3 regions of the Desulfomicrobium salsuginis genome follow, and region 1 is predicted to be linked to each of the others. Evidence: predicted binding sites of a transcription regulator. Region 1 holds the regulator's gene; each other region holds the start of a gene.
What was found. The regulator sigma-54, encoded in region 1, starts transcription at its own class of promoters, with help from an activator protein. The targets are predictions, from matches to a motif close to CTGGCACGGNNNNTGCTT.
Positions count from the first base shown of each region.

Region 1 (5,448 bases):
CGACGTGGCCATGACCGTGGCCGTGGAGCTGCAGGCCATCTGCGCGGAGCTGGGCCTGCCGCTCATTTTCAAGAGCTCCTACGACAAGGCCAACCGCACCGCGGGGGGGAGCTTCCGGGGGCCGGGGCTGGACACCGGGCTCGACTGGCTGGCCCAGATCAAGAGCCGCACGGGCCTGCCCATCATCACGGACATCCACGAGCCGCGCCAGGCCTCCCTGGCCGCCGAGGTGGCCGACGTGCTGCAGATCCCGGCCTTCCTCTGCCGCCAGACGGACCTGCTGCTGGCCGCGGCCCGCACCGAGCGCGTCGTGAACATCAAGAAGGGGCAGTTCATGGCCCCGTGGGACATGCGCGGCCCGGTCGAGAAGATCCGCTCCGAGGGGTTCACGCGCATCTGGCTGACGGAGCGAGGCTCCATGTTCGGCTACAACAACCTCGTGGTCGATTTCCGGTCCCTGGTCATCATGAAGCAGTTCGGCTGCCCGGTCATCTTCGACGCCACGCACTCGGTGCAGCTGCCCGGCGGTCAGGGCACGTCCTCGGGCGGCCAGCGCGAGTTCGTGCCGCCCCTGGCGCGGGCGGCCGTGGCCAGCGGCTGCCAGGGCCTGTTCATGGAGATCCACCCGGACCCGGACAAGGCCCTGTGCGACGGCCCCAACTCCTGGCCCCTGGCCAAGGCCCGCACCCTGCTCTCGGAGCTGGCGGCCATCTGGAGCGTCCCCAATGAATGCTGAGAGCCTGGCCCGTGACGTGCGCCTCATGATCCTGGACGTGGACGGGGTGCTGACCGACGGCGGCCTGTACTACGACGAATCCGGCTGCGTCATGAAGCGCTTCAACGTCCAGGATGGTCTGGGCATCAAGCTCGGACCCAAGGCCGGCATCGAATTCGCGGTCATCACGGGCCTGGAGTCCCCGGCCGTGAAGCGGCGCGTGACGGAACTGGGCATCGGCCACTACTATTACGGGCACCACCGGAAGGTGCCGGCCATGCGCGAGATTTCCGAGAAGACCGGTATCCCCTTCGAGCACATGGCCTACGTGGGCGACGACTGGGTCGACGCCGCGCCCATGTCCATGGTCGGCTTCCCCATCGCCGTGCCCAACGCCCGTCCCGAGATCCTCAAGCTCGCGGCCTGGACCACCCGGGCCATGGGCGGCCACGGGGCCGTGCGCGAGGCCCTGGACTTCGTCCTGCGCGCCCAGGGCAAGCTCGACGCCATGTGGCGGGAGTGGCTGACGGCATGAAGCGAGCCCTGGCGGCCCTGCTGACCCTTCTCGTCCTGGCCGGCATCGCCGTCCTGGGTTGGCGCATGCTGTGGCCCGAGCGTCTGGGCCCCGACATCGCCCGCAACGTGGACGTGGACCTGAGCCTCAAGGGCGTGAACCTGAGCCAGGGCAAGGACGGCAAAAAGCTCTGGAACCTGAGCGCTGCCGGGGCGGACTACGCCGAGGCCGGAGACGAGCTGATCCTGACGGACCCCGTCATCACCTACTGGGGCGAGGACGGCGAGGACCACGTCGAAGTCACGGCGCCCAAGGGGCAGGTCTGGCAGAAGGAGGACCGCGCCAGGATGTGGGACGGCGTCAACGCCACCCGGGGGGAATACCGCATGCGCGCCGACACCCTCGACTACACGGGCGGCAACCGCACCTTGGTTCTGTCCGGCCACATCGATATTTCAAGCGATTCCATGCAGGGCAGTTCCGACGCCCTGACCTATTTCCTGGACACGGGCGACATCCTGGCCCGCGGCAACGTCCAGGTCACCCTGAACTGACGAGCGGGAACATCTATGCGTTCACTCATTCTGATTCTCCTCCTGGCATGGGCCGCCCCCCTGTGGGCGGCGGAGCAGACCGTGCCGGTCAAGATCACGTCCGACACCATGACCTACACCCAAAAAGGCGACCAGGTGCTCTTTTCCGGGTCGGTGCACGTCATCCGCCAGGACGTCGAGATGTGGTCCGACACCCTGACCGTGTTCCTCGACAAAAAGCAGGGCGGAGGCAACTCCACCCAGACCGCCATGGACCAGCAAAGCTCCATCAAGAAAATCGTCTCCCAGGGCAATGTCCGCCTGAAGGCCGACAAGGGACGCTCCGGCACCTGCGCCAAGGCCACATACGAAACGGCCACGGAGATCCTGACCCTCGAAGGCGACCCCGTGCTCATGGAAGGCGCCAACAAGATCCAGGGCGAGGTCATCAAGCTCTACATGCGGGAGAACCGCAGCGAAGTCCTGGGCGGCAAGCAGCGGGTCGAGGCCATCTTCAACACCCCGGCCGACACCAAGGAGCTCAAGCCGTGACGATCCTGTCCGGCCGCCAGCTGGCCAAACGCTACGGCGCCCGCGACGTTGTCCGCGACATCGACCTCGACGTGCGCCAGGGCGAGGTCGTCGGCGTGCTCGGCCCCAACGGCGCCGGCAAGACCACGACCTTCTACATGCTCGCCGGCATCGTCTCGCCCACGCGCGGGGAGGTCACCCTGGACGGCGTGGACATCACCCGCTGGCCCCTGCACAAGCGCGCCCGCCTGGGCATGAGCTACCTGCCCCAGGAAAGCTCCATCTTCCGCAAGCTGACCGTGCGCCAGAACCTGCAGCTCATCCTGGAATACTCCGGCCGCACGGCCGAGGAACAGAAACGCACGGCCGACAGGCTCCTGGACGAACTCGGCATCACCCGCCTGCAGGACCAGCAGGCGGCCTACCTGTCCGGCGGCGAGCGGCGCAGGCTCGAAATCGCCCGCGCCCTGATCCGCGACCCGAAGTTCATCCTGCTGGACGAACCCTTCGCCGGCATCGACCCCCTGGCCGTGGACGACATCCAGACCATCATCGAGGGCCTCAAGGCCAAGGGCATCGGCGTGCTCATCTCCGACCACAACGTGCGCGAGACCCTGCAGATCTGCGACCGCGCCTACCTGGTGTATGACGGCCGCATCATCCTGAGCGGCAGCCCCGACGAAATCGTCGCCGACCCCGGGGCGCGCAAGGTCTATCTCGGCGAGGGTTTCAGCCTTTAGCGGCGTGCCGATTTCCCAAGGATTGCCACGACCTGCCTTCTGTGGCAAAGTCTTTGCTGGATGAATCCGCCGACGACAACACTGCATTTTACGCGTAGACGACAGAGACACTATGGGCCTTGAACTTCGACAGAACCTCAAGCTGACGCAGCAGCTGGTCATGACCCCGCAGCTGCAGCAGGCCATCAAGCTGCTTCAGCTCTCCCGATTCGAGCTCCTCGAAGCCGTTCAGCAGGAACTGCTGGAAAATCCGATGCTTGAGGAAGCGCCGCGGGAACTCTCCGAGGAGGTCGAAGCCCAGGCCCCGCCCGCCGAGCAGCGGGCCGACGTGTCCTTCGACGACGCCGAACTCATGCGCAACGCCGACTGGGAGAACTACCTCGGCGACTTTTCGAGCACGACCAAGCAGGTGCAGTTCAAGGAGACCGAGGCCCTCGAAGAGATGATGTCCTACGAGGCCAGGCTCTCGGGCAAGCCATCCCTGGAAGGGCATCTCCTGTGGCAGCTCTGCCTCTCCAACATCACCGAAGAGGAAGAGGCCATCGGCGAGGCCATCATCGGCAATCTGGACTCCCTGGGCTACCTGACGACCAGCGCCGAGGAGATCGCCTCCGAGACCCTTTCGCCCCTGGCCCTGGTCAAGTCCGTCCTGCACCGCCTGCAGCGCTTCGACCCCGTGGGCGTAGCCGCCCGTTCCCCCAAGGAGTGCCTGCTCATCCAGCTGGAGGTCCTGGGCCAGGACGACCCCATCCTCATCTCCCTGGTCGACGAGCATCTGGAGGACATCGAGAAGCGCCGCTACAAGCCGCTCCTGCGCAAGTTCAAGATCCAGATGGAGGACCTGAAGGCCTACCTGGACATCATCCAGACCCTGGACCCCATGCCCGGAGCGAGCTACGGCAGCGACAACACCGTCTTCGTCAGCCCCGACGTCTTCGTCTACGAGTACGAAGGCGATTTCGTCATCGTCATGAATGACGACGGCCTGCCCAAGCTGCAGCTCAGCCCCTACTACATGGAAGACACGAGCCTGGCCGTGAAGGGCCCGGACCGGGAGTACTTACACGACAAGATGCGCTCGGCCATGTGGCTCATGAAGAGCTTGCACCAAAGGCAGAGAACCTTGTATAAGGTGGTCGAGAGCATCGTGCGGTTTCAGCGGGCCTTCTTCGAGCACGGAGTGACCAAGCTCAAGCCCCTGATCCTCAAGGACGTGGCCGACGACATCGAGATGCACGAATCCACGGTCAGTCGCATCACCACGAGCAAGTACGTGGCCACACCGCACGGCATCTTCGAACTGAAATTTTTCTTCAATTCCGCGCTGGAGATGGACGACGGCACCCAGGTGGGCTCCGAATCCGTCAAGGCCATCATCAAGAAGATGGTCAGCGAGGAAGACCCCAAGCACCCCTACAGCGACGAGAAAATCGCAGCGGTGCTGAAGGAAACGCTGGATGTGAACATCGCCCGCCGCACGGTGGCAAAATACCGCGCCGTTCTGGGCATCGAGTCGTCATCCAAGCGCAAGCAGGTGTTTTGATATCCCACCCCGCGCCGCCCTTCGGGGAAGACGCGGGGTTGACCCTCAACTGACGAGGAGGATTCCATGAGGATAGTCTTCAACTTCAAGAACTTCGACCCTTCCGACCACCTGCGCAAGTACGCCAAGGACCGTTTCGGCAAGCTCGGCAAATTCATGGCCGGCACCCCTGACGCCGAACTGCAGGTCAACCTCGAAGTCGAGAAATTCCGCCATATCGCCGACGTCGTCCTGACCGGCAAGAACGTGCACATCTCCGCCCGCGAGGACAGCGAGGACATGTACTCCACCGTGGACATGGTGTGGGACAAGCTCGAAGCCCAGATGCGCAAGATCCGCGACAAGGACAAGAGCAAGCGCAAGGCCGGCGGCGAGACCGTGCGCATGGACGTCATCAGCTTCGACGAGGACACCACGGGCAAGCGCAGACAGAGCATCCAGCAGACCGACCACTTCGAGCCCAAACCCATGGTCGTCGAAGAGGCCGCCATGCAGCTCGGCAAGACGGAGAACGAGTTCCTCGTCTTCCTGAACGCCGAGAACGAACGCGTCAATGTCATCTACCGCCGCAAGACCGGCGACTTCGGCCTCATCGACCCTGGGGTATAAGGGCATGAAGCTTGCCGAATATCTGGACAAGGACCTGATCATTCCCGACCTTTCGGCCAGGACCAAGAAGGAGGTCCTGGCCGAACTCGTTTCGTCGCTTCCGGCCAAATTTCCCGGCGTGGACGCCAATCGCGTGGCCCAGGTGCTCATGGACCGTGAGCTGCTCGGCACCACGGGCATCGGCGACGGCATCGCCATCCCCCACGGGAAGCTGGACAGCCTCGGCCAGGTCATGGTCATCGTGGGCCGCAGCCGCGAGGGCG
Region 1 covers NZ_BAAHYA010000002.1:2,065,459-2,070,906, forward strand. Annotated here, with positions in the region: gene kdsA (3-deoxy-8-phosphooctulonate synthase) at 1-736, shown strand, start outside; gene ACYQ3G_RS16320 (KdsC family phosphatase) at 726-1,250, shown strand; gene lptC (LPS export ABC transporter periplasmic protein LptC) at 1,247-1,783, shown strand; gene ACYQ3G_RS16330 (LptA/OstA family protein) at 1,799-2,314, shown strand; gene lptB (LPS export ABC transporter ATP-binding protein) at 2,311-3,033, shown strand; gene rpoN (RNA polymerase factor sigma-54) at 3,146-4,576, shown strand; gene hpf (ribosome hibernation-promoting factor, HPF/YfiA family) at 4,643-5,185, shown strand; gene ACYQ3G_RS16350 (PTS sugar transporter subunit IIA) at 5,190-5,448, shown strand, end outside.

Region 2 (5,448 bases), on a different contig from region 1:
GCAGGGGGCATCGCCCAAGTCGGCCAGATCGTCGCCGAGGAATTCGTGCCCGGCGTCGAAAGATGCGAGCTGCCTGACTGTTTCGACCAGATGCGGCCCGGCCGGCAGCTTGTGGTATGCGTCGAACTGGACGAGATTTTCGATGCCGCCGAACTCGGGCAGGAAGCTGCGCAGAAAACCCACTTCAAGCATCTGTTCCAACGCACTGGCTGCGGTCGTTCCGCCCAGGATTTCCCCAAAGCGTCCGGCAATGCCCCGTGGCCACCCGGTATCGGGAGCCAACTCGGCCAGGCGGTCCTGAATGATGCGCCGGGTCTGCCAGCCGATGGGCACGCCCGTCTGGGCACTGTGCCGAAAGAGTTCCAGAATGTTGGCCGGGTCGGCCACCAGTACGGAAAAATCGAGCCCCACGTCCCCACTGGCAACCGCGCTTCCGGCGCACAGTGCTTGGGCCTTGCCCAGACAGAGGCGGCAGAGCAGGCTGATTTCGGACATGGCCCTGTGCAGGTCCGACAGGAAACGCTCGACCGCGCACCTGCCGCTGCTCGGGCCATAGCCGAGGGCGCTGGCCAATTCGGGCTGAATCTCCAGGTGCAAGGCGTCGTTCTTGCGCCGGGACAGGCGATGCAGAGCGCTCCTGACACGCGAGAGAAACGCGGCGTCCTGAGCCAGCGCACGACTTTCGGACTCCGACAGAAAGGGCGGATGCTCCCCGTTGCCGCGCCAAACGGCTTCGAGCCAGTGCATGGTCTGCAGGTCCCGTTGCCCTCCCCTGCCCTCTTTGAGATTCGGGGACAGGAGTTGGGAGGTGTCGCCGAAGCGCTGGTGACGCTCCTCGTGCCGCCTGGACAGCCAGTGGACCAACGCGGGACGAACCGGCCGAACCAGATCGCGCTGCACTCGCCGCTGGAACCGCTCGAAATCCTCCGCAACGCCGTAAAGCAGCCGCGCGTCAAGAAGGGAACAGAGCACCTCGTAGTCCGACCCGGCCAGGGAGATGGTTTCGGACACGGTCCTGATGCCATGCCCCACGTCAAAGCCGCTGTCCCAAAGGGGAAGGAATATGGCGGAGGCCAGGGCTTCGGAATCCGCCGCGCCTGGCCCCTTTTCATGGGCTTCAGGCAGGCAGACGAGTACGTCTATGTCCGAAAAGGGATAGAGTTCCCCGCGACCATACCCCCCGACAGCGAGGAGCAAGAAGGGGCCGGCGTCGGGCGCGATAGTCTCGCAGACCCCGCGAATCCAGGCGTCGACCTGAAGGGAAAACCACGCAGGGGAATGCGTATGGTCTGCTTCCCCTGCGCGGTAGGCATCGCGGGCCTGTCGCAATGATTCGATGGTCATGGGGTGAAGGGGCGGGAGGTCGTCCCGCCCCTGCGGCTAGAGGGCCGAAGCGCCGGACTCGCCGGTGCGGATGCGGATGGCGTTGTCGATGGTCGAGACGAAGATCTTGCCGTCGCCGATCTTGCCGGTCTTGGCCGCGGTCTGGATGACGTCGAGGGCCTGGTCGAGGATCTCGTCGTCGATGACGATCTCGATCTTGACCTTGGACACGAAGTCGACCTGATACTCGGCTCCGCGGTACACTTCCTTGTGGCCGCGCTGGCGGCCGAAGCCCTTGACCTCCGTCACGGTCATGCCCTGGATGCCCATGCCCGTCAGGGCTTCCTTGATCTCGTCAAGCTTGTACGGCCTGGTGATTATTTCCACTCGTTTCATGATTCCTCCAAAAGGTTGCCCGTTAGGCCTGATAGGCGGATTCGCTGTGCAGAGCCACGTCCAGACCGGCTTCTTCCTCTTCCTCGGTCACGCGCAGCGACGTGATGGCGCTGACAATTTTCAGCAGAGCATAGGTCACGATGAAAGAAAAGGCCAAGGTCGCCACCACGGACACGAACTGAATCCAGAGCTGGCCGGGGTTGCCGTAGAAAAGGCCGTCTGCGCCGGCGGCGTTGACCGCCTTGGTGGCGAAGAGGCCCGTGGCCAGTGCGCCCCAGATGCCGCCGATGCCGTGAATGCCGACCACGTCGAGACTGTCGTCGAACCCGAAGCGGGATTTGAGGCTCACGCCAAAGTAGCAGAAGATGCCCGCGCCAAGGCCGATGAGCACCGAGGGGATGACGCCGACAAAACCGGCCGCCGGAGTGATGGCCACCAAACCGGCCACGGCGCCAGAGGCCGCGCCCAGGGTCGTGGGCTTGCCGTGAAGCTTCCACTCCACGAAGAGCCAGGCCAGCATGGCCGTGGCCGCCGCCATGTGCGTGGTCACGAAGGCGCTACCGGCCAGCTCGTTGGCGGCCAGGGCGCTGCCGGCGTTGAAGCCGAACCAGCCGAACCACAGCAGGGCCGTTCCGATCATGGTCATGGGCAGGTTGTGCGGCAGGAAGGAGCGCTTACCCCAGCCCTTGCGCTTGCCGATGACCAAGGCCGCGGCCAGGGCGGCGCTGGCGGAACTCATGTGCACGACGGCCCCGCCGGCGAAGTCCAGGGCGCCCATCTTGAACATCCAGCCCCCGCCCCAGACCCAGTGGCACAGCGGGGCGTACACGAACGTGCACCACAGGACGATGAAGATGAGGAAGGCCGAGAAGCGCATGCGCTCGGCAAAGGCGCCGGTGATGAGCGCCGGCGTGATGATGGCGAACATGCACTGGAAGATCATGAAGACCATGTGCGGCAGGTTGGTGGCAATGGACTCGTGAGGCTGCATGCCCACGCCGGACAGGGCCAGGAAGTCCAGCCCGCCGATGAGCCCGTTCAGGTCCGTGCCGAAGGACAGGGAATAGCCCCAGAACATCCAGACCAGAGAAATGACGCCGATGGCGGCGAAACTCTGCATCATGGTGCCAAGGGCGTTCTTGGAACGGGTCATGCCCGCATAGAACAGGGCCAGCCCGGGGGTCATGAACATGACCAGGGCGGAGCAAACGATTATAAAAGCGGTATCGGTCGGATTCACAAAGCACCTCCATTTTTGTCGATACTGAGCAAGGCCGATGCCAACGAAAAAACATATTCAATTACAGCATGATGCCGTTGCTCGGGCTGACCGCGGCCACACGAGAAGATACAATTTCGTGCAGCGATACACAGCAATTTTCCTTTTTTGCAAAACAAACTCCTGGACATGACATCAATCAATGTAACAATGCACATTTTCGTAGCCGAACACGAACTCAAAATTCGACAATACGCATTTCACGCGGGCAGAACACGGAGCGACAACTGCCCACACGAAATAGGGCACCTCGAAATCGTGAAATTCAGAAAGAACGAGTCGGAAAGCTGGAAGATAATGACGAAAGGACAAGCCAAATGTGAACAATTATGTAATACAAAAATGAAAATTTAAATAACATTCTGATCTTATGTAAATAATTATTCTAGACGAAAATGACGTGGCCTAAAATCGCCCAAGAACGAGCCGACAATTACGAATTAAACATTATTGTGAATTACGACTGAATAAACTGGCAATTTCATCGAAAAAAATAACAAATACCGCAGACAAGACCGAGCCAGTGCAAAAAATATCCATAAAAACAAGGAGATAAAAACCTGGCATCCTCCGTGCTTTGTGTGGGTATCAACACTCACCACCACGGAGGACATCATGTACGCGGCAACCAGACAAACATCGACCCTGCTCAGACCAAAAGTCTGGGCTATGACCCTACTCCTGGCAACCATTACCCCGACCCTGGCATTCGCCGAAGGCGAGGCCCTGTCCCAGTCCAACGCAAACCTGCTGTGGACTCTGGTGGCGGCCATCCTGGTCATGTTCATGCAGGCCGGATTCGCGCTGGTGGAGATGGGCTTCGCACGCGCCAAGAACGCCGGCAACATCCTGATGAAGAACCTGCTCGACTTTGCGGCCGGGCAGCCCGCCTTCTTCCTGCTTGGTTTTGGCCTGATGTTCGGGCAGGACATCGGCGGCTTCATCGGATCGAGCGGATTCTTCCTGGCCGGCAACGACCCGACCAGCGACGCGGGGATGTGGAACCTGACCTTCTGGTTTTTCCAGTCCGTGTTCGCGGCCACATCGGCGACCATCATCTCCGGCGGCATCGCCGAGCGCACGAAATTTTCAGCCTACATCATCGTCAGCGTCGTGGTCTCGGCCGTCATCTACCCCATCTCGGGGCACTGGGCCTGGGGCTCCCTGTGGGGCGCGGGCGAGCTCGGCAAGGGCTGGCTTGAAACCATGGGCTTCATCGACTTCGCCGGCTCCACCGTGGTCCACTCGGTTGGCGGCTGGATGGCCCTGGCAGGCGCTCTGGTCCTCGGCCCGCGCATCGGCAAGTACTCCCCCGACGGCAAGGCCAAGGCCATCCCCGGCCACAACATCCCCATGGCCGGCCTGGGCGTGTTCATCCTCTGGTTCGGCTGGTTCGGCTTCAACCCCGGCAGCACCACGGCCGTCAACGGCGCCATCGGCTACATCGCGGTCAACACCAGCCTGGCCGGTTGCATGGGCACTCTAGGCGCCATGATCTACGCGTGGATCAAGCACGGCAAGCCTGACACCTCCATGGCCCTGAACGGCGCCCTGGCCGGGCTGGTGGCCATCACCGCCGGCTGCTACGAAGTCTCCCCCGTCGGATCGCTGGTCATCGGCTTCCTGGCTGGCATCCTGGTCGTCGTGTCCCTGGAATTCATCGACCAGGTCCTGAAGATCGACGACCCGGTCGGCGCATCGTCCGTGCACGGCGTGTGCGGCATGTTCGGCACGATCATGGTCGGCTTCTTCGCGGCCCCCGGCTACGGCTCAAGCATCGGCCTGCTCTACGGCGGCGGCACGGACCTCATCGTCACCCAGATCATCGGCGCGGCGGCGGTCTTCGCCTGGGCGTTCGGCGCAGGCCTGATCCTCTTCTACCTCCTGAAAGTGACCATCGGCATCCGCGTCACGCAGGAAGAGGAACTCAAAGGCCTGGATATCACCGAACACGGCATGGAATCCTACAACGGCTTCCAGATCTTCACCAACGAATAAGGGAGAAACGACCATGAAACTCGTCATCGCATACATCCGGCCCGAGTGCCTGAACGCGGTCAAGCAAGAGCTGTATTCCAGGAAGATCTACAACATGTCCGTGACCAACGTGCTCGGCAGCGGCCGCCAGAAGGGCTTCACCGAAACCTACCGCGGCGTGGTCATGGAAGTGAACCTGCTGAAGAAGGTCCGCCTGGAGATCGGCGTCAACGACGACTTCGCCGAACAGGCCGTGGAAGCCATCAACGCGGGCGCCCGCACCGGCAAGGAAGGGGACGGCGTGATCTTCGTCCTCGAATGCGGCGCCGCCATCCGCATCCGCACCCAGGAGACGGGCCCGGCCGCCATGGGCTAGATCACCATCCGGCATACCAATGAAAAAGGGGAGGCCCAAGACCTCCCCTTTTTCATTGCAGGCAGGCGAAGCCCCCGCCGGACCAGGGGCAGATGCC
Region 2 covers NZ_BAAHYA010000001.1:1,379,500-1,384,947, reverse strand. Annotated here, with positions in the region: gene ACYQ3G_RS06235 ([protein-PII] uridylyltransferase family protein) at 1-1,344, opposite strand, end outside; gene ACYQ3G_RS06230 (P-II family nitrogen regulator) at 1,381-1,719, opposite strand; gene ACYQ3G_RS06225 (ammonium transporter) at 1,742-2,959, opposite strand; gene ACYQ3G_RS06220 (ammonium transporter) at 3,614-4,996, shown strand; gene ACYQ3G_RS06215 (P-II family nitrogen regulator) at 5,010-5,351, shown strand; gene ACYQ3G_RS06210 (radical SAM/SPASM family putative metalloenzyme maturase) at 5,404-5,448, opposite strand, start outside.
Region 2: the regulator sigma-54 is predicted to act here: its motif matches at 3,559-3,576, upstream of ACYQ3G_RS06220 (ammonium transporter).

Region 3 (5,448 bases), 1.4 Mb from region 1:
CAGGACGTGAACACCATCGACGCCCTGGTCTGGGGGCAGGTCGAGAGCCTGGCCCTGGCTGCCGTCGTCATCACGCTGATCATGTTCCTGGCCCTGGGGTCGGTGCGCAGCGGAGCGCTGAGCCTCGTGCCCAACATCTTCCCCATCATACTGAACTTCGGCGTCATGGGCGCCCTCGGAATCCCCCTGAACACGTCCACGGCCCTCATCTCCGTGGTCGCACTGGGCATCGCGGTGGACGACACCATCCATTTCCTGACTGAATACAACGCGCAACGCGGCCGGGGCACGCCCATACCCCACGCGCTGCGCACGGTCACGCGGGAGAAGGGCCTGGGCATTTGCTCCTCGTCCATCATCCTGGTCATCGGCTTCGGCGTCCTCGTCCTGAGCAGCTTCGTACCGACCATCAGCTTTGGCGGCCTGAGCGCGGTGATCATGATCACCGCCTGGGTCGGCGACATGGTCGTGCTGCCCGCCTTCATCCTCTCCCGACGTCCCGCTTCCTCCTGATCCCCGCAACGTCACCGTGAGCGCGGAGAGGCAGTCCATGCCTTATGGTCGTGCTGCCCGCCTTCATCCTCTCCCGACGTCCCGTGTCCTCCTGCCCCCCGCTTCGTCACTGCGAGCGCAGCGCGGCAGTCCATACCTTTCCGTCATTTCCGGCGCGCACCGTGCCCCCCGTCGCTTCCGCGTGGTGTAAAATATCGCGGCCCCGACGTGTCGACGGACCTTACAGATGCCCCGGCACACAGCGCCAAATTTAAAATTTTATTCAATTAATACGGAATATTAAGCAACTGGAATGAAATATGCTTTCTCCTGACAAAGGCGCTTGGCTTAAGCCGGATAGAAACATTTTTTCAGATTTCGGGAGGCTTGTATGCTGAAATTCAAAAAAATTGCATTCCTGGCCCTCATGGCCACCCTGTTCTGCGGAAGCGCGTGGGCGTATTCCACGGTGACGTGGGATCTGAGCACCATCGGCTATAACGCCTATGTCGGGAACACCACGCCCTTGAACAGCGTCACGTACAATGAGGTCATCGGCATCACCAACGCCGGAGAGGACTTCCCCTTCAAGTCCCACATCCTGCAGGACCTCGGTGACGACCATGTGCTCTCCAATGGTGACACCTTCACCGAATACGGAGCGTTGGGCATCGTCACCAAGGACGGCAAAGCGACGTTCTTTGGAAAAGGCGAAGACGCTGCATACATCTACTACGAATTCGAAGGCCTTGCCGGCTACATCGACAATGTGGTGGGCAACACCTACGACATCATCTTCACTCCTGGGATCGGCAGCGTTTCCCTGTACGCCTCCACGGACCTTGCAGGCGCCCCGGAATACACCCTGGCCACGTTCGACCTGATCAAGGCCGGCGCCACTGGATTCCTTCTGGACGAAGGCGCTGAACTCAACGGCGCGTTCAGCTTCACCATGGGATTTGCCAGCGTCCTCGACAACTTCTGGTACATCGACGGCAAGGAACTCACGGATCTGAGTTCCATCCTCGGGTATGCCGACATCAACGCGAACCTGCTGAGCGCCGTCCCGGTCTTTGACGGAGGCGATCTGGCCGCCATCGCCCAGCTTCCGACCGCACTCGACCTGACCGTTGAGAATTCCGGAACGGTCCGCCATGCGCCTGTCCCGGAACCGACGACCGTGATACTCCTCGGCGCCGGACTGCTGGGGCTGGGCTTCATGGCCCGCCGCCGCAAAGCTGAGTAACGTTGCCTCATCGCTCTGCCGAGCCGGGAAGAGACTCTCTTCCCGGCTTTTCGCGCTCACAATTCCCGGCATTATCCGTACGCCGACAGCAAAACCAGGGGGCCGACCGTGAAGCGAAACGAGCATCTGGATCATCTGAGCGCCCGGGGCTACCCTGACCCCGCCGCCTACCATGACGTCGCATTTTCCCGCAACATAGGCCTGCTCTCGCCCGGCGAACAGGAACGCCTGGCCGGGGCCAGGGTGGCCATCCCCGGCATGGGCGGGGTCGGCGGCGTCCATCTGCTCAACCTCGTGCGCACTGGCATTGGAAATTTCAACCTGGCGGACTTCGACGTCTTCGAGGCGGCCAACGTGAACCGGCAGGCCGGGGCCAAGGTGCCGGCCTTCGGCCGCCCCAAGCTCGAGGTCATGATCGGCGAGGCTCTGGCCATCAACCCCTTCCTGTCCATCGACCCGTTCTCCGACGGCCTGACCATGGATAACATGGCCAGATTCCTGAGCGGAGTCGACGCGGTCCTCGACGGCCTCGATTTTTTCCAGTTCGAAATCCGGCGCACGCTTTTCAATATGGCCCGCTCCATGGGCATCCCGGTCATCACCGCCGGCCCCCTGGGCTTCAGCTCCGCGTTGCTGGTCTTCACCGCGGACGGCATGTCCTTCGATGAGTACTTCGACGTACGCGACAGCCTGTCCATGGAGGAGAAGTACCTGCATTTTGCCATGGGCCTTGCGCCCAGGCCGACGCAGATCGGCTACATGGACCTCTCCCGCGTGGATCTGCGCGGCGGAAAGGGGCCGTCCTTGAGCATCGCCTGCCAGCTTTGCGCCGCCCTCGCCGCGACCGAGGCCGTACGTGTCATCCTGGGCAGGCCGGGCCTGAAGCCTGCGCCCTCTTTCCTGCAGGTCGACCCGTATCTCCGCACGCTGCGCCAGGGCAGGCTGCCTTGGGGCAACCGTTCGCCCCTGCAGCGCCTCAAGATCTGGTACGTGCGCAACGTGCTCCTCGCCGCCGCGGCCAAGGCCCGGCCGGAAGTACCGCCAATGCCGGCCGCGGTCGGCACGCCATCCGCCGTCCCGTCCCGCGAGATGGCGGACTACCTGCTCCGAGCCGCCGTGCGCGCCCCCTCGGGCGACAACGTCCAGCCATGGCGCTTTCGGCGGACAGACAACGCCATCCAGGTCTTCATGGATTCCGACGCGGACAGGTCATTCTTCAACATCCGCCAGACCGCATCGGTCATCGCCTGCGGGGCTGCGCTGGAGAACATTTCCCTGGCAGCCGCGTCCGCTGGGTTGCGCGCGGCCGTGACGATACGGCCGGACGCCACGCAGGAGAATCTCATGGCCGAGGCGCGATTTGAACCCGGCGCCCCCGGCCCCTCACCCCTGGCGCGCTGCATATGGACGCGCTGCACCAACCGCCGTCCGTACTCGCGACGGCCCTTGCCGGCCTGGCTGCAGGACGATCTCAAGGCTCGCCTGACTGACATGCCCGGTGCGGACTTGCACCTGCTGACGACGCGCAGCCAGCTGCGCAGACTGGCCAGGGTGGTCTACCTGGCGGACAGAATCCGCACGGAGCACAGGGGGCTGCACGAACATTTCGTCTCCATGGTCCGCTTCAGCGCCTACGACGCACAGCGGACGCGGGACGGCCTGCCTTTGCCGAACCTGGAGGCCGGCCGGGCCGGTGACGTCTTCCTGCGCCTGACCAGGCCGTGGCAGGCCATGCGCATCGCCAATGCCCTGCGCCTCGGACGGCTGGCAGCCCTGCACTCGGGCCGCGGCATCCTCGCCAGCGGGGCTGCGGGGCTGGTTGTCGTCGATGGTCTCGAAGAGCGCGACTTTCTGCTTGGCGGGCAGGCGCTGCAGCGGATCTGGCTGGCGCTGGACCATCACGGCCTGCAGATGCAGCCCATGACGGCCGTTACGCTGTTCTGGCTACGCTGGCTGTGGGAAGGGGCGGACGCCTTTGCCGGCGCCCACAGGTCAATGCTCGAGGCGGTGTGGGACGAGTTGCAGGCGCTCTTCACAGGCGTGAATTTCAACCGTCAGGGCCCGGTCATGCTGTTCCGCACCGGCTATGGCCCAGGGATACGCCACCGCACCCTGCGCAAGGGCGTCGACACCTTTCTCATGCCATGAAATAAAGCCCGCGACGTTCTCCCGGGCCGGAGGCTTCCGAATTCTGCAGGGTGTCGGAAAAGTTAACAGCCCCCAAACCCCAAAAATGAAGGGTCCGAAACGGTGGTTGTTTCGGACCCTCCCTGTAAACGGCGCGCTTGAGCGTCTACCTGCGCAACCTGCGTCCCATGAAAGCCAGGGCCGACATGCCAAGCCCCAGCAGGATCAGGGTCGAAGGCTCAGGTACGATGTTGCGCTGGAACGCACCGGAAAGATAGATTTCTTCCGGTCCGTTATTGAGGTTCGTAAAGTACGGCGTGAAGGAGATGGTGCGCCCGGTGGCGTTGTAGAGCGCCAGGTCCAGATCGGGCGCATAGAGCAGGAAGTCTGCGAATCCGCCGCCGATGTTGCTGTTCACGGTCGCATTCTTGGTCGCTGAAATCGGGAAGGTGATGGTTTCCGGGACGGTGACCAGATCCATCTGGTTGTAGACACCGTTGTTCGAATTGTCGAAAGACCAGGACCTGACCACATCGCCGTTAGCCTCGCGGATAGTGACGATGCCACTCACGTACTCGGTTCCCTCGCCGGCCTTCATGTCCTGGTTCAGGTCATAGATGACCACCGGGATGGAGGTCTGGTAGTTCTGGAGCAGATACGCAAGCAGGTTGCTGACCGACGAGGACCAAGTCGCAGTCTGGGTTACGGCCTGGCCCGTAGTGGACCGCAGATCGAGTTCCGAGACCGAGTCCTTGAAGTCGGTACCGTCGACGTCTGGGTTGTCGCGATACGGACCGGACCACAAGACCAGATCCAGCGTTCCGGAACCGGCATTGTACTTGTACAGGTCCGCGTACTGCTTGCTGACATAATAGTCGGAGTTGCTATTCCCGTAGAGTTCCTGCAGCACGGCTGTCGAATACGAATAGAACTGGTCGTACTGCATGGCGAAGGGCAATACGGGCTCGGGCAGATAGATGGCCGCCCACGACGGCGCCGCCAGCAGGATCAGACATGCCGCCCCTAAAATCCTCTTCAGCATGGTTCGCATGGATTGTCCCTCCGTTGATATTCGTTCGTTACGAGTTTGACAGAGGAGAAGCAATAACAGTGCCGAACGCAAGCGCATGATTTTATAACTAAAAAACACACGATATGACACATGAAATGTAAGAATTCCCGACATCTGATAGCAATGGTTCACAAGTTAATCCGCTCCGACTCCTCTCCCGACCTGAATTCCGAAACGCTCTGGCACGTTTCTTACATGCGGCCAAGGCTATGAACGAAAAAGCCTGGCCCCGCATTCTGCCCTTCGCGTTGTTCATGGCCTTCATCGGTCTCGACGAGGGACTGCATTTTCTGAACGGACGGGGCTGGATCGACATCAACGCCGCCGACTTCTTTCTTCTCTACCCCTTGCGCCCCATGTCCGCGCTGCTCGCGCTACTTCTGTTGCGCCGGGCGTACACGGAACTGGACTGGACCGAACTGGGCAGACCCGCGCAAACTTTGGGCAGTATCGGCCTGGGGCTCGCGGTCTTCGCACTCTGGATCAACATGGACTGGGCTCCGCAGGCGCT
Region 3 covers NZ_BAAHYA010000002.1:646,586-652,033, reverse strand. Annotated here, with positions in the region: gene ACYQ3G_RS10195 (efflux RND transporter permease subunit) at 1-513, shown strand, start outside; gene ACYQ3G_RS10190 (PEP-CTERM sorting domain-containing protein) at 884-1,738, shown strand; gene ACYQ3G_RS10185 (ThiF family adenylyltransferase) at 1,847-3,886, shown strand; gene ACYQ3G_RS10180 (PEP-CTERM sorting domain-containing protein) at 4,032-4,916, opposite strand; gene ACYQ3G_RS10175 (CAAX prenyl protease-related protein) at 5,147-5,448, shown strand, end outside.
Region 3: the regulator sigma-54 is predicted to act here: its motif matches at 801-818, upstream of ACYQ3G_RS10190 (PEP-CTERM sorting domain-containing protein).